2 regions of the Herbaspirillum sp. UBA812 genome follow, and region 1 is predicted to be linked to the other one. Evidence: predicted binding sites of a transcription regulator. Region 1 holds the regulator's gene; the other holds the start of a gene.

Region 1 (7,307 bases):
GCTGCTGCAGCAGCACTGGCAGATCGATGCCGAGGTGTGGAGCGTGACCAGCTATACCGAACTGGCGCGGGATGGCGTGGCGGCACAACGGGCGCAGCGCTTGTCAGGCAGCGATGGTGAGCCTTACGTGACAGCGCAATTGCAGGGCAGCGCGGCTCCCGTGATTGCGGTCAGCGATTACATCCGCACCTTGCCCGAGAGCATTCGCGCCTTCGTGCCGGCACCCTATGTGACGCTGGGGACGGATGGGTTTGGGCGTAGTGATACGCGGGTGAATTTGCGGGACTTCTTCGAGATCGATGCGCGCTGGATTGCCTATACGGCCTTGTGTGAAGTGTGGGGGGATGAACGTGCGCGGCTGGAAGAAGCAGCGCGTACATTGGGCATCGATACGAACAAGCCCTTGTCGTCCTCAGTATGAAGTGGAGCGATAGATGAACGGCGGCCAGCGGGATTGAAAATCTCTCATCTGGCCCGCCGCCGTGTTTGTTATAGTGAAACCGCCCGTGCATCACGGGCGGTTTTTTTATGGCTCCGTGATGCGCATCGTCCATGACCTACAGTGAGTGAGGAGTACACACGATGGCTGCACCCAAACGTATCGCGCTGGTGACCGGCGCAGGTTCCGGCATCGGCCGGCAGATCACGCTCGCGCTGCTGCGCGAAGGCTATGGCGTCGCCCTGGCCGGACGCCGCCAGGATGCGCTGGAAGAGACCGTCAAGCTGGCCGGCGAACATGGTGCCAACGCGCTTGTGGTGGCGGCCGACGTGACCGATCCGGCCTCGGTGAAGCAGCTCTTCGCCAAGACCCGCGAGCGTTTCGGACGCCTGGACATGCTCTTCAACAATGCCGGCATCTTTGCGCCGCCGGTGTCGCTGGAAGAACTGAGCGTGGAGCAGTGGAAGGCGGCGGTGGACATCAATCTGACCGGCGTTTTCCTCTGCACGCAAGAAGCCTTCCGCATCATGAAGGACCAGTCGCCGCGCGGCGGGCGCATCATCAACAATGGTTCGATCTCGGCGCATGCACCGCGTCCGTTCTCGGCCTCTTATACCGCCACCAAGCACGCCATCACAGGACTGACCAAGGCCACCTCGCTGGATGGCCGCGCCTATGACATCGCCTGCGGGCAGATCGATATCGGCAATGCCTCCACCGACATGACTACGCTCATGAAGAAGGGCACGCTCCAGGCTGATGGCTCGACCAAGGTCGAGCCGACCATGGATGCCGAACACGTGGCCCGTGCCATCCTCTACATGGACAGCCTGCCGCTGGAGGCCAATGTGCAGTTCATGACGGTGATGGCGACCAAGATGCCGTATATCGGGCGGGGTTGAGTCGATTTATATTCGCCAGATGAAGAAATGGCCGCAGTGATGAGCTGCGGCCATTTTTTTTTGAGGCGTTGAAAAGCGAGATGCGCTAGCCGATGAACACGGCCGGACCGACACCGAAGCGCTCGGTCAGTGCCTTGACCTGGCGCAGATTCAAATCGCGCTTGCCGCGCAGGATCTCGGAGACCACACCTTGTGAGTCGATCTCCGGGAGGTCGGATTGCGTCAGCTGATGCTGCTCCATCAGGAATTGCAGGACCTCTATCGGAGAAACCTGCTGCAGCGGGAAGTGCTTGTCATCGTATTCGGCAATGAGGCTGCCGAGCGTGTCGACCAGGTCGGCCAGCGGATGCCGTTCATCGCTGGCACCGGCGTCGAGCAATTGATTCAGCGTGGCGACTGCGCGGTCATAGTCGTCGTCGGAACGAATCGGCCGCAGCGGGATGAGGGACGACAAGGCCGCAAAGTGCGAGGTGATGTCGTCCATCCTCCTCTCGTCCATCACTCGGTCCCGCCCTTCATGCCCTGCCACTCCGGCGTCAACTGCATGGAAATCCCGAACATGTCCAGCACGCGTCCCAGCGTGTGGTCCACCATCTCTTCCATGGAAGCAGGGCGCTGGTAGAAGCCGGGCAGGGGCGGGAAGATCACGCCGCCCATTTCGGTGACGGACGTCATGTTGCGCAGATGGGCCAGATTGAACGGGGTCTCGCGCACCATCAGCACCAGCCGGCGGCGTTCCTTGAGCACCACGTCCGCTGCGCGGGTGATGAGGTTGTCGGACAAACCATGCGCCACGGCGGCCAGGGTCTTCATCGAACAGGGCGCCACCACCATGCCGGTGGAGGCGAAGGAGCCGCTGGCGATGCAGGCGCCGACATCGCGCACGTTGTGCACCACATCGGCCAGCGCTTCCACATCCTTGCGCCGCATGTCCAGTTCCTGGTGCAGGTTGAGTACACCTGCTTCGGACACCATCAGGTGCGTTTCCACCTGGCCATGCTTGCGCAGATGCTCCAGCAGCCGCATGCCATAGATGGCACCGGTGGCACCGGTGATCGCAACGATCAGGCGCTGGCGCGGCTGGCTGGAAGAATTGCTCATGGATCAGTCAGGCCAGTAAAACTCAGCCCTTGATCAGGGTCTGCAGTTCGCCCGATTCGTACATCTCGGTCATGATGTCGGAGCCACCGACGAATTCGCCCTTCACGTACAGCTGGGGAATGGTCGGCCAGTTCGAGTATTCCTTGATGCCCTGGCGCACGTCCGGGCTTTCCAGCACGTTGACGGTGACGATGTTCTCGGCACCGCTGGCCTTCAGCAGCTGGATGGCCTTGCTGGAAAAGCCGCATTGCGGGAACTGTGCAGTGCCCTTCATGAACAGCACCACGGGATTTTGGGTCACGGTTTCTTTGATCCAGGATTGGACGTCGCTCATGGCTATGCCTTTAAAAATGGGATTGCCGACATTATAGGGAAAAGCCGGCGGGCGCGTTGAAATCGCCTGCATGCCGGTGGCCTGTCTGAACGGGCAAAAATTGCATCGAGGAAATGATTTATATCGTATGCAAGTTCTTGTGTCGAAGATGAGGGTGGCGGGAAGACATTCAAGCAGTTCCTTGCATCATCTTCAGCAGCGGCGGTGGAAAAGTTGCTCCGGGTAATGATTTATATTTTTTCCACAGGCGTGCGCCAGATCGGCGGCGGAAAATGAAAAAGGGCGCTTGCGCGCCCCTTCCTCATGAAATTCGGCTGGCTTTCTCAGCAGCCTTGCGGCTGCGAGGCTGCTTGCCGAGGGTGTCCTGGCTTATGCCGCTCCGGCCACCGCATCCTCCGGCGTTTCGTCCGGCAGGCGCTTGGCCATGGAGTGATGCTCCTGCAACTTGTCCTTGTGCTTGATGACCTGGCGATCGAGCTTGTCGATCAGCGTGTCAATGGCAGCGTAGAGGTCGTGTGCGATGCTTTCCGCATGTAGATCCTTCCCCTTGATGTGGACGTTGATTTCCGCTTTTTGGCGCTTTTCCTTTTCTGTGAGTTTATCTACGCTCAGGATCACGCTGACGTCGATCACGTTGTCGAAATGGCGCTTGATACGCGAGAGCTTGCTTTGCACGTATTCCCGGATGGCGGGGGTCAGTTCGAGGTGGTGTCCACTGATGGTCAGATTCATACAAGACTCCTATCGTGAAGTCACTGGAGGTTCGTGCAATCGATCCTGCTGCAGCTGTACCACGGGCACGGTCTTCGTGTCGGATGGCGCGGGCATCAGTCGGATGCTTGCCTGAACACAGCAACGGTACTGCAGAAAAACTGAGGAAAAACTCAGAGGGACTTGCGGAGATTGACCGGCGGAATCTTCAACACTTCGCGGTATTTGGCGACTGTGCGTCGCGCGACCACCATGCCTTGTTCTGCCAGCATATCCGCAATCTTGCTATCGGATAATGGGGTCTGCGGGTTCTCGGCTCCTATCAACTGTTTGATCAGCGCCCGTATCGCGGTGGAGGAAGCTTCACCTCCGGTTTCAGTCGCGACATGGCTACCGAAGAAGTATTTCAACTCAAACATTCCATGCGGAGTGAGCATGTATTTCTGAGTCGTCACGCGAGAGATGGTGCTCTCGTGTAGACCCAGTGTATCAGCAATTTCACGCAGCACAAGGGGGCGCATGGCGACTGCCCCATGTGAAAAGAAGTTTCTTTGACGTTCCACAATAGCCTGCGCGACGCGCAAAATTGTATCGAAACGTTGCCGCATGTTCTTGATGAGCCACTTGGCTTCCTGCAACTGCGACGACAGCGAACCTTCTCCCTTGGCTTGCTTCAATGCACTGGCATACATCGCATTGACGCGCAGCTTGGGCATGACCTCATGGTTGAGCATGACCTGCCAGCCGTTCTTTGTCTGCTTGACAATCACGTCCGGCACCACATAGTCCGAGGCATCACGCGCGAATTCCGCACCCGGATGCGGACGGCACTGGCGGATCACGGCCTGCGCTTCACGCAGGTCTTCGTCATCGCAATCCAGTGCCTTCTTGATCTTGTTGAAATCGCGTTGTGCAAACAGCGGCAGGTAATCCTCCACGATCCTCAAGGCCAGCTTGCGCGTCACGAAGGGAATCTTGGGCAGGCGGCGGATCTGCAGGGCCAGGCATTCGCCGGCACTGCGCGCACCGACACCCGCCGGGTCCAGGCTCTGCAGCAGCTTGAGCGAAATCGACAGCTCTTCCATGTCGATGCCCAGCTCTTCGGGCAGGCGAGCGAGGATGTCTTCCAGCGGCTCTTCCAGATAGCCGCTCTCGTCCAGCGCATCGGTGAGCAGTTCCAGCAGCGCACGATCACGCAGGGTGCGTGCGGTCACGCGGATCTGTTCCAGCAGGTGTTCGCGCAGGGTCAGTTCGTGCGCTTCGAGTTGCGGGCGGGCATCATCATCGTCTGGCGACTTGCCGCTGCGCGCGACGTCGTCGAAGCTCCAGTCGGCATCCCCCGTGACACCGGCTTCCGGCGCGTTGTCCTGGTAGTCGAAGCTGGAATCGCCATCGCTGGCGGCCGGGGCGGCTTCGCCACTGCCTTCGTGACTGGTTTCAGCAACGCCGCTGGAGGGCGAGCTGGAGACCGCGCCATCGGCCAGCAGACGTACCGAATTGTCGAGCGCGTCGTCGAGGCGTTCCAGCAGGGGATTGTCGGAGAGGATCTGTTCCAGTTCCTGGTGCAGTTCCAGCGTCGACAGTTGCAACAGTCTGATCGACTGCTGCAGTTGCGGCGTCAATGCGAGGTGCTGCGAGGTACGTAACTGGAGCGACTGTTTCATCTGTCTTTCTGAAAGCGGCGTGGCCCGCTGGTTGCTCTGCCGGTCGTTGCGTATTGCGTATTGTGTTTGGCTTGCTGCGTATTACGTGATGCGCACTCCGTATTTCCTTGAGCGTATCGGGCAAGCCGACTGCACCGCTTACATGCGGAAATGCTCACCCAGATACACGCGGCGCACCGACTCGTTGGCGATGATCTCTTCCGGATTGCCGCTGGCCAGCACCGTGCCCTGATTGATGATGTAGGCGCGATCACAGATACCCAGCGTTTCGCGCACGTTGTGGTCGGTGATCAGCACGCCGATGCCGCGTTCCTTCAGGAAGCGCACGATGCGCTGAATCTCGATCACGGCAATCGGGTCGATACCGGCGAACGGTTCATCCAGCAGCACGAAGCGCGGATCGGTGGCCAGTGCGCGGGCGATCTCGACGCGCCGGCGTTCACCGCCCGAGAGCGACAGCGCCTGGCTTTCGCGCAGCTTCTCGATCTGCAATTCGTGCAGCAGGTTGTTGAGGCGGCCTTCGATTTCATCGCGCGAGAGCGGCTTGCCCTCTTCCCGGCGCAGTTCCAGCACGGCGCGGATATTGTCTTCCACCGTCAGCTTGCGGAATACCGAGGCTTCCTGCGGCAGGTAGGACAAGCCCATGGTGGCACGCTTGTGGATCGGCATGCGCGAAATGGACGCGCCATCGAGGTCGATCTCGCCGCCATCGGAGGGCACCAGGCCCACGATCATGTAGAACGAGGTGGTCTTGCCGGCACCATTCGGGCCGAGCAGGCCGACCACCTCGCCGCTGCGCAATTCCATCGAGACATCGCGCACCACCTGGCGCGCGCCATAACTTTTCTTCAGGCCGCGAACGACCAGCGAGCTGACTGCCATCGTTACTGGTCCTTTCCGCTGTCGCGACGCGTTGCAGGCTGCGTGGCGTTGTTCTTGCCCGCGGGCTGGGCCGGCGCGGTGCTGCCTGCCGGCGGCGGATTCTTGGGCTGGATCACCGCAGTGATGCGGCCTGCGCCCGGCTTGCTCTCGCCGGTGGCGGTGTTGTTCACGGAATAGAATTCGGCGCGGCTGTCGTAGGAGATGAATTCGCCGTTGACTTCATCGGTGATGCGATCGCCGTCCATGCGCTGGATGTGCGCGCGCTGGAACAGCTTGGAGATTTCGGTCTGCTCCGAATACTCGATGCGCTCGGCCTGGCCTTCGATCCACAGGTTGGGACCGCCGTCACGCTTCTGGCGGAAGTTGGCCAGCGCGCCCGGGGCCGCATACAGCACCGCATTTTCATAACCGTACTGGTCGGTCGTCAATACCACGCGGCCGGCCTTGATGATCAGCGTGCCGCGGGTCATGACCACGTTGCCGGTAAAGGTCTTCACCTGGCGCACGTCATCGTAGACCATCTGGTCTGCCTCGATGTTGGTCGGCTTGGTGGAGTCCGCCTTCTCGGCGTTGGCCACGCCGCACACGGCAGCCAGCATCAGCATCGGCAGTAAGAATGAGCGTTTCATTGGGTTCCTGTCTGATCGGTTCTTGGCGTTTTTATCCCGGAGTCATCCGGCTTAGCGTTTCTTCGGAGTGGGCTCGTAATAGCCGCGGACATTGCCGAACAGCTGCACCACCTGGGTCGCATTGTTGGCCACCATGCCCACGCCGTTCAGGCGCGTGGTGCCCATGGTCATGGCCACCGGCTTGTCAGTCTTGACGATTTCATCGTCAGGCAACAGCAGCAGGTATTCCGACACCAGGTGCATCTGCTCGCGGCCCTTGTAGGGCGCGCGGATGGCATTGGCGTTGCCGTACATGTGGATCTGCGTCTGGTCGTCGGTGACGCGCGCGGTATCCGAGTAGAGCTCCATCGGTGCCTGGTTCTGGTCCAGGTTGTGCACCACCGGCTTGGTGATCTCGAAGGAGTCATCCGTGGGGTAGTGCACCATCTTCGTTCCCGCAACGTCATAGCGCGGCAGACCGGTCGGGCCCATGCGCACGTAGTTGAAGTTTTCCAGGTAGTAGTCGGGTTTGCCGCGCGGACGCTGCGCCGGTTGCTGGTCGCCCGCGGCCCGCATGGCCTGCATCACCCAGAAGCTGCCCAGGGCGCCGGCGATCAGGATCACCAGGATCACCGCCAGGCGGATGCGCTCGGCGTTGCGTTCTCC
Region 2 (7,307 bases), on a different contig from region 1:
TGGTGCCGGGTTACAGCGCCAGCAAGGGCGGCGTGGCGCAGCTGACCAAGTCGCTGGCCATCGCCTATGCGGCTGACGGCATCCGCGTCAATGCGGTAGCCCCCGGCTGGATCGCCACGCCGCTGACCCAGGCCCTGCAGGATGACCCGGTGCGTGCCGGCCCCATCCTCGCGCGTACGCCGCTGGGCCGCTGGGGCAAGCCGGAAGACATCGGCAATGTCGTGGCCTTCCTGTGTTCGCCGGCGGCCTCCTTCATGACCGGCGCCATCGTGCCGGTCGATGGCGGCTATCTGGTGGCCTGAGGCCAACGCAATCTTTTCACGTGCAATGCCATTTGCCCGCGCCGGCTCCAGACGGCGCGGGATTTTTTGCATATGGGCTCGGCTATAATCTGGCCCGAAATCAGTACGGAATTCTGTACGAAATTCTGTACGGATTTCCGTACTGAATCTTGTACGCAATCCTGCCCCTGTCCTTGATCCACTCCTGCCCCACGATCCCGCGCTCATGCCCGACCACGACAAACAAGCTGACGACAACAAGATCGCGGGCACTGCCGCCTTCTCCAAGTTCATGGCTGTACTGCAGCTGATCGCCGATCAGGAAGCGCCGCTCTCCATTGCGCAACTGGCGGCGCTGTCGGGCTATCCGCGTCCGACGGTGTATCGCATCCTGGGCGCGCTGATGGCCGAGGGCATGGTGGTGGAAAACCCGCGCAGCAAGCAGTATGAAGTCGGCCCGCGCCTCATCCATCTGGCCAGCCGTGCCTGGGACCGCAGCGACATCCGCACCACGGCCATCGAGTCGCTGCGCCAGCTGCGCGACATCACGCGCGAGACCGTACACCTGGCCGTGCCCAGCGATCACAGCATGGTCTACATCGAGAAACTGGAAAGTCCCCAAGCCGTGCGCATGGATTCGCGCATCGGCACGCGCGTGACCTTGTATTCGAGTTCAGTGGGGAAAGCCTATCTGGCCGGGCTGGCGCAAGCGCAGCGCGAACGCCTGATGCGCACGCTGCATCTGGAAGCCTTCACATCCAACACACACACCACGCTGGAGGCGCTGCGCGCCGATGTCGAAGAGACACGCGCGCGCGGCTACGCCGAAGATCGTGAAGAAAACGAAGCGCAGATTTTTTGTTACGGTGCCGCCATCGTCGGTGCCGATGGCGTACCGGTGGCCTGCGTGAGCGTGAGCATTCCGCTGTATCGCCGCCTGCCCGATGCGCAGCAGGCGTATGTGACACCGCTGCTGCAAGCCTGCGCGAACATCTCGCGCAAGCTTGCCGGACCGGGCTGAGTCCGGTCCGATTCGCTCCGCAGGCGATCAGGCCTCGGGCGGCAATTCCACCTTGTAGATTTCCTTGCCGTCGGTGTTGTGCAGCGTGACGGTGAGGGTCTTGCTCTTGGCGTCGATCTTGCCGATGCCGAAGAACTGCAGCAGCTCGGCCGGCGAACGGTTCTGCTTCATGTCCGCCGGGATGCTGACGAAACGCACATCCGGACCAAAGGTGCGATCGATCTCGCCCGGCCCGAAGGTCCCCGCATTGATGGGGCCGCCGACGAATTCCCAGAAGGGCTTGAAGTCGGTGAACTGCGCACGCTCGGGCGCGTAGTGCGTGGCTGATGCGTAGTGCACATCGGCGGTCACCCACACCACGTTCTTGATGTCGTGCTGCTTGATGAAGCGCAGCAGTTCGGCTACTTCCAGTTCGCGCCCGGAGGGCTTGCCGTTGTCGGCATTGGCCCAGGCCTCGAAGGTTCCTTGGGGCACATCAGGGTTCAGGTCCGGCACCACGATGGAGAGCGGCATGTCGCTGGCGATGAGCTTCCAGGTCGAGCGCGAACGCAGCAGCGCCTGCTTGATCCAGCGCATCTGCTCGGGGCCGAGGAAGTCGGCATCATGGCCGCCCTTCTGGCGATTGGGCGAATTGCGGCCACGATAGCTGCGTTCGTCCAGCATGAACACGTCCAGCAGCGGACCGTGGTTGAAGGCACGGTAGATGCGGAAGGGATCGGCGCTGTCGATGCGGAAGGGATTGTGTTCGAACATGGCCTGGCGCGCGCGGGCGGCGAGCACGTCGATGTTGCGTTCGTCGTAGCGCTTTTCGGCGGCACCGATCACCTGGCCGGGATACCAGTTGTTACGCACCTCGTGGTCATCCCACTGCACCAGGAAGGGCACCTCGGCGGCGAAGCGGCGCTTGTTGGCGTCCAGCATGTTGTAGGCGAAGTTGCCGCGATAGTCGTCCAGCGTCTGCGCGACCTTGGATTTGGCTTCGGTCACCACGTTGCGCCACAGCGTTCCGTCCTCCAGCTTCACTTCGGCCTGGATGGGGCCATCGGCATAGATCTGGTCGCCCGAGTGGATGAAGAAATCCGGACGGAAGCGGCGCATGCTTTCATATACGCGATAACCGCCCCACTGTTCGTTGATGCCCCAGCCCTGGCCGGCTTCGTCGCCCGAGAAGGCGAAGGTGATGTCGCGCGCCTGGGCAGGCGTGGTGGCGGGCAGCATGAGGCTGCCGGTCAGCGGTTCGCTCAGGGCGGACTCATGCACCAGGTCCTGGAAGCGCACGCGGTAGTAGACACGCTGGCCGCCAGGCAGGCCGCGCAGGTCGACGCGGGCAGTGTAGTCCTCACGCGCCAGTGCGGTGGGACCGGCGATGCGCACCGGGTTGCTGAAATCCTCGCGGGTGGAATACTCGACCAGCATGCGCGCATTGCGGTCGGCGCGTGCCCAGATCATGGCGCTGTCGCGGGTGACATCGCCGCTCATGATGCCGCCGGGGAATTGCGGGCGCAGGCGCTCGGAAGTGACGATGGCGGGGGCGGCGGAAAATGCGGCCGGTGCGGCCAAGGTGGTGGTGGCGGCAATCGTCGTGACTGCGCTGTCGCGCAGGAAGCGGCGGCGGCTGTGGTCGGCTGGCGGGTTGCGGTCTGGCATGGCGACTCCTGTGAGGGTGAGGGAAAGAGTGACGAAGACACGGGGGCTTGCAATCTAGCAACCGAATATGACCGTCCGATGAAACCCTGCTGACCAGTCCTGACCGCAGAAACATGCAGCGCTCTTCTCGTAAAAAATGCGGCCCTCGGGCCGCATGATCTCGCCTCTTCCCGATGGATAGTGTCGGGTTCGATCCCTGCATCACACTATCTCAACGACATCGGACTCTCACGCAAGATCGTTCACCGGAAATCCGTTGATGCCGAGATCGTTTCCCATGCGTCGATTTCCTCGCCCATTCGCGCCAGCTTTTCGCGCACCAGCTTGACGGCATCACTGCCCAGCAGGAGATGGACCGGCGCGTTGGCATCGCCGGCAATGTCGAGGATCACCTGCGCCGCCTTGGCCGGGTCGCCGAGCTGGTGTCCGCTCTTGGCCTGGCGTGCCGCACGGATCGGATCGATCACGGCGTCGTAATCCGCAATGCTTCGGGGCGAGCGCACCATGGAGCGCCCTGCCCAGTCGGTACGGAAGGAACCGGGCGCCACGGCGGTGACCTTGATGCCGAACGCCGCCACTTCCTTGGCCAGGGTCTCGGAAATGCCTTCCAGGGCGAACTTGCTGCCGCAGTAATAGGCGATACCCGGCATGGTGATGAATCCGCCCATGGAGGTGATGTTGATGATGTGGCCGCTGCGTCTTGCACGCATGGTTGGCAGCACGGCCTTCATCATGGCCACGGCACCAAACACGTTGACATCGAACTGGTGCCGCATCTCTTCAAGCGAGGATTCTTCGAGCGCGCCTTCATGTCCATAGCCGGCGTTGTTGATCAGCACATCCACCGGAGCCAGGTGCTCGGCCGCCGCAGCAATGGCGGGGAAATCGGTCACATCGAGAACGATGGCCGTCGCCCTTGCGGGATCAAGCTGCTCGAATTGCTCTTTGGCGGCTTGGCTGCGCACTGTGCCTGTTACTGAATGGCCAGCCTGCATGGCCGCATCCGCCAGCGCCCGGCCAAAGCCCGAGCTCACGCCCGTAATCAGGAAATGCAATGTCTTGGAATTTTTCATGAGAATCCTTGTAGCTCCTTGATGGTGGCCTCTCCCGGAGGCCGAAGCAGCTTCCCGACGCAGAGGACGATGGCTGCCATCATAGGCAGGACTCCACAAATCCACCATGTCGGTTAGCATGTGGTGTTTGCCTAAACCTATGAGATTGCTCATGTCGGGAAGCACGAAGAAATCCGCGCAGAAAAAATCGAATGTGCACCAGCGCATGGTGCAGCTGCTCACCGAGCTCGCCCCTGACGAGGGCTACAACCTGTCGCTGCTGCCGGATGTGCGCTTCCTCAGGTCCAACCGTGCATTGAGTGAAACGCCGGTCCTCTATGAGCCGGGCATCGTGGTGGTCGTGCAGGGACGCAAGCGTGGATTCCTCGGCGGGCAAACCTATCTCTATGATGCCCGTCACTACCTGGCTGTTTCGGTACCCGTCCCGTTCACGATGGAAACCGACGCCACAGAGAAGACGCCTTTGCTGGCGATCTATTTCCGGCTGGATTTTCAACTGCTGGCTGAAGTGCTGGTGCAGATGGACGATGCTGACCTCTCCGCCCATCCGCAGACCATGTTCGCGACCCGGATGGATGCCAGCATGTGCGCCTCCGTGTTGCGTTTTCTGGAAGCGATGCGGGTGCCGATGGAAGCCAGGATCCTGGGCCGTTCACTGGTGAAGGAGATCTACCTGCGTGTACTCACGGGCCGGCAAGGTGCCTCCATGCGCGCCGCACTGCGCACTGACGGGCAGGTTGGAAAAGTGGCCAGAGCCATCAGGAAGATCCATGCCGCCTACGCGGACAAACTGGATGTGGAGCAGCTCGCGCACGAGGCCGGAATGAGTCCGCCTTCCTTCCATGCGCATTTCAAGGCGGTCACCGCTACCTCGCCGATGCAATACCTGAAATCGACGCGCCTGCATCAGGCGCGTCTGCTGATGCTGCGCAATGGCCTGACGGTGGCCGAGGCCAGCGCACGCGTCGGCTACGAGAGTGCATCCCAGTTCAGCCGCGAATTCAAACGCCTGTTCGACCTGCCGCCGACGCAAGAGGTGGCGCGGATGAAGGATGCGTATGCGCTGCCCGATCCGGAACCGTCGGCGCTGTTCGTGTCATCGCACTGACTCGGCTCTCAGGGAGCATTCCGAAGCCCGGCAGGTCTGCGCACCAAAATGCAGCCGGCCTTTGAAGACGCGCCTCGTCTTGCACACTCTTCGTGCAACCCAAAGAATGAATATAGGCTGATGCACCTGAAAAGTTCTTTAAAATCAGTCGACTGCAAAATAATCACCAAAATGGAACGGAAATTGCTTTAGTCGTGGCTTTCAAGCATTTTCTTGCACACTTTTTGGGAGATTTTCTGGTGGACGATCACAAAAACGGCGCAGACGCCCTCTTCATTTTGCTGGGGGCGATCATGATCCTGGCCATGCATGCCGGCTTTGCCTTCCTGGAACTGGGGACGGTGCGCAAGAAGAACCAGGTCAATGCCCTGGTGAAGATCCTGGCCGACTTTGCGGTGTCGACCATCGTCTATTTCTTCATCGGCTATTACGTGGCTTACGGCGTGAGCTTCTTTGCCGGTGCCGAAACGCTGGCCGAGCGCAGCGGTTTCGAGCTGGTGAAATTCTTCTTCCTGCTGACCTTCGCGGCGGCCATCCCGGCGATCATCTCGGGCGGCATTGCCGAGCGTTCCAAATTCAATCCGCAGCTGATCGCCACGGCGGTGCTGGTGGGACTGGTCTATCCCTTCTTCGAAGGTATCGCGTGGAACCAGCACCTGGGCGTGCAAGCCTGGCTGGCGGCCACCTTCGGTGCCGAGTTCCATGACTTCGCCGGTTCCATCGTGGTCCACGCGGTGGGTGGCTGGATCGCGCTGCCTGCGGTCCTGCTGCTGGGCGCACGCCGTGGCCGCTACAGCAAGGAAGGCGCGGTGGCGGCGCATCCGCCCTCCAACATTCCTTTCCTGGCCTTGGGTGCGTGGATTCTGACGGTGGGATGGTTCGGCTTCAACGTGATGAGCGCGCAGACCTTGGACAAGATGAATGGCCTGGTCGCCATGAATTCGCTCATGGCCATGGCCGGCGGCACGCTGGTGGCGCTGCTGATGGGCCGCAACGATCCCGGCTTCGCCTACAACGGCCCGCTGGCCGGCCTGGTGGCGGTGTGCGCGGGCTCGGACCTGATGCATCCGCTGGGTGCACTGGTCACCGGCGGCATTGCGGGGGCGATTTTCGTGTGGATGTTCACCCGCACCCAGAACAAGTGGAAGATCGACGATGTGCTGGGCGTGTGGCCGCTGCATGGCCTGTGCGGTCTGTGGGGCGGACTGGCGGCGGGCATCTTCGGCTTGCAGGCACTGGGCGGACGCGGTGGCGTGTCGTTCATGTCGCAACTCATCGGCAGCGTCATGGGAATCGCCATTGCGGCAGCGGGCGGATGGATCGTCTATGGCTTGTTGAAGAAGGCAGTGGGGATACGGCTGGATCCGGAGCAGGAATTTGAAGGGGCCGATCTGGCCATTCACAAGATTTCTTCTACGGCGGAGAGGGAGACCAGCTGGTAAGACAGTGACAAGCAACAATGAAATCTGGTGAGCCCATTCGAATCGATCGGACTCCTCGTGACTGAAATAAAACTACAATCACCAAAGCGTCGACGCTTTTGAAAAGGCCACCATTCGGTGGCCTTTTCATATGGAAAATCGATTGCAGCCAGGCCCCCCATCTGCCCCCTCTCAAGGAGTGGTCAATGCACTGATCAGAATGAGAATGATCAGTCAGTGATTTGAAAGCCAGAGGCCGTATGATCGCTGCAGCTGTTTTGCCATCACAGCACTAGCAATGCATTGACCGCATACATCTGCGCGACGCCAATTGCACAACAACAACGACCTCACGAGGATACTCGATGATAAAAACCCATCCCATCATCGGCTATTTTGCTGCCAGCGCATCTCTGCTGTGCGCCAGTGCCAGTTACGCCCAAACTGCCGATGCGCCATCGTTGCAGGAGGGTGATGCCTGGGTCTATCAAGCCACCGAAGAACAAAACACGGCAGGCATACTCGGCTCTACCACCAAGAAATGGGACGTCGCCATTGTCCGCTCCGGCAGCAAGACCATGGTCATTTCCGCCAAGGCGGAAGACTCCAATCTGCCACCCAAGGAATTGTTGCGCAATGCCGACTGGGCCGTGGTGCAAAACATCAATGGCAAGAATACCGTTACCAATCGTCCCTATGATTTCCCGCTCAAACCGGGCAAGACCTGGAAAGTGGAATACGATACCGCCAACCCTG

The links. The regulator sigma-54, encoded in region 1, starts transcription at its own class of promoters, with help from an activator protein. The targets are predictions, from matches to a motif close to TGGCANGNAANCTGCTTT.
Region 2: B3873_RS04185 (ammonium transporter) is a predicted target of sigma-54. The motif match lies at 5,303-5,320, and genes of this name have one in related genera.

Annotation. Positions count from the first base shown of each region.
Region 1 covers NZ_DBIC01000285.1:19,647-26,953, reverse strand. Annotated here, with positions in the region: gene mdeB (alpha-ketoglutarate dehydrogenase) at 1-421, shown strand, start outside; gene B3873_RS19685 (SDR family oxidoreductase) at 583-1,341, shown strand; gene B3873_RS19680 (helix-turn-helix domain-containing protein) at 1,427-1,825, opposite strand; gene B3873_RS19675 (UbiX family flavin prenyltransferase) at 1,840-2,442, opposite strand; gene grxD (Grx4 family monothiol glutaredoxin) at 2,465-2,776, opposite strand; gene hpf (ribosome hibernation-promoting factor, HPF/YfiA family) at 3,146-3,508, opposite strand; gene B3873_RS19660 (RNA polymerase factor sigma-54) at 3,661-5,151, opposite strand; gene lptB (LPS export ABC transporter ATP-binding protein) at 5,290-6,033, opposite strand; gene lptA (lipopolysaccharide transport periplasmic protein LptA) at 6,036-6,662, opposite strand; gene lptC (LPS export ABC transporter periplasmic protein LptC) at 6,714-7,307, opposite strand, start outside.
Region 2 covers NZ_DBIC01000066.1:2,695-10,001, forward strand. Annotated here, with positions in the region: gene B3873_RS04160 (SDR family NAD(P)-dependent oxidoreductase) at 1-302, shown strand, start outside; gene B3873_RS04165 (IclR family transcriptional regulator) at 508-1,302, shown strand; gene B3873_RS04170 (alkaline phosphatase D family protein) at 1,330-2,949, opposite strand; gene B3873_RS04175 (oxidoreductase) at 3,192-4,022, opposite strand; gene B3873_RS04180 (AraC family transcriptional regulator) at 4,228-5,130, shown strand; gene B3873_RS04185 (ammonium transporter) at 5,370-6,572, shown strand; gene B3873_RS04190 (hypothetical protein) at 6,917-7,307, shown strand, end outside.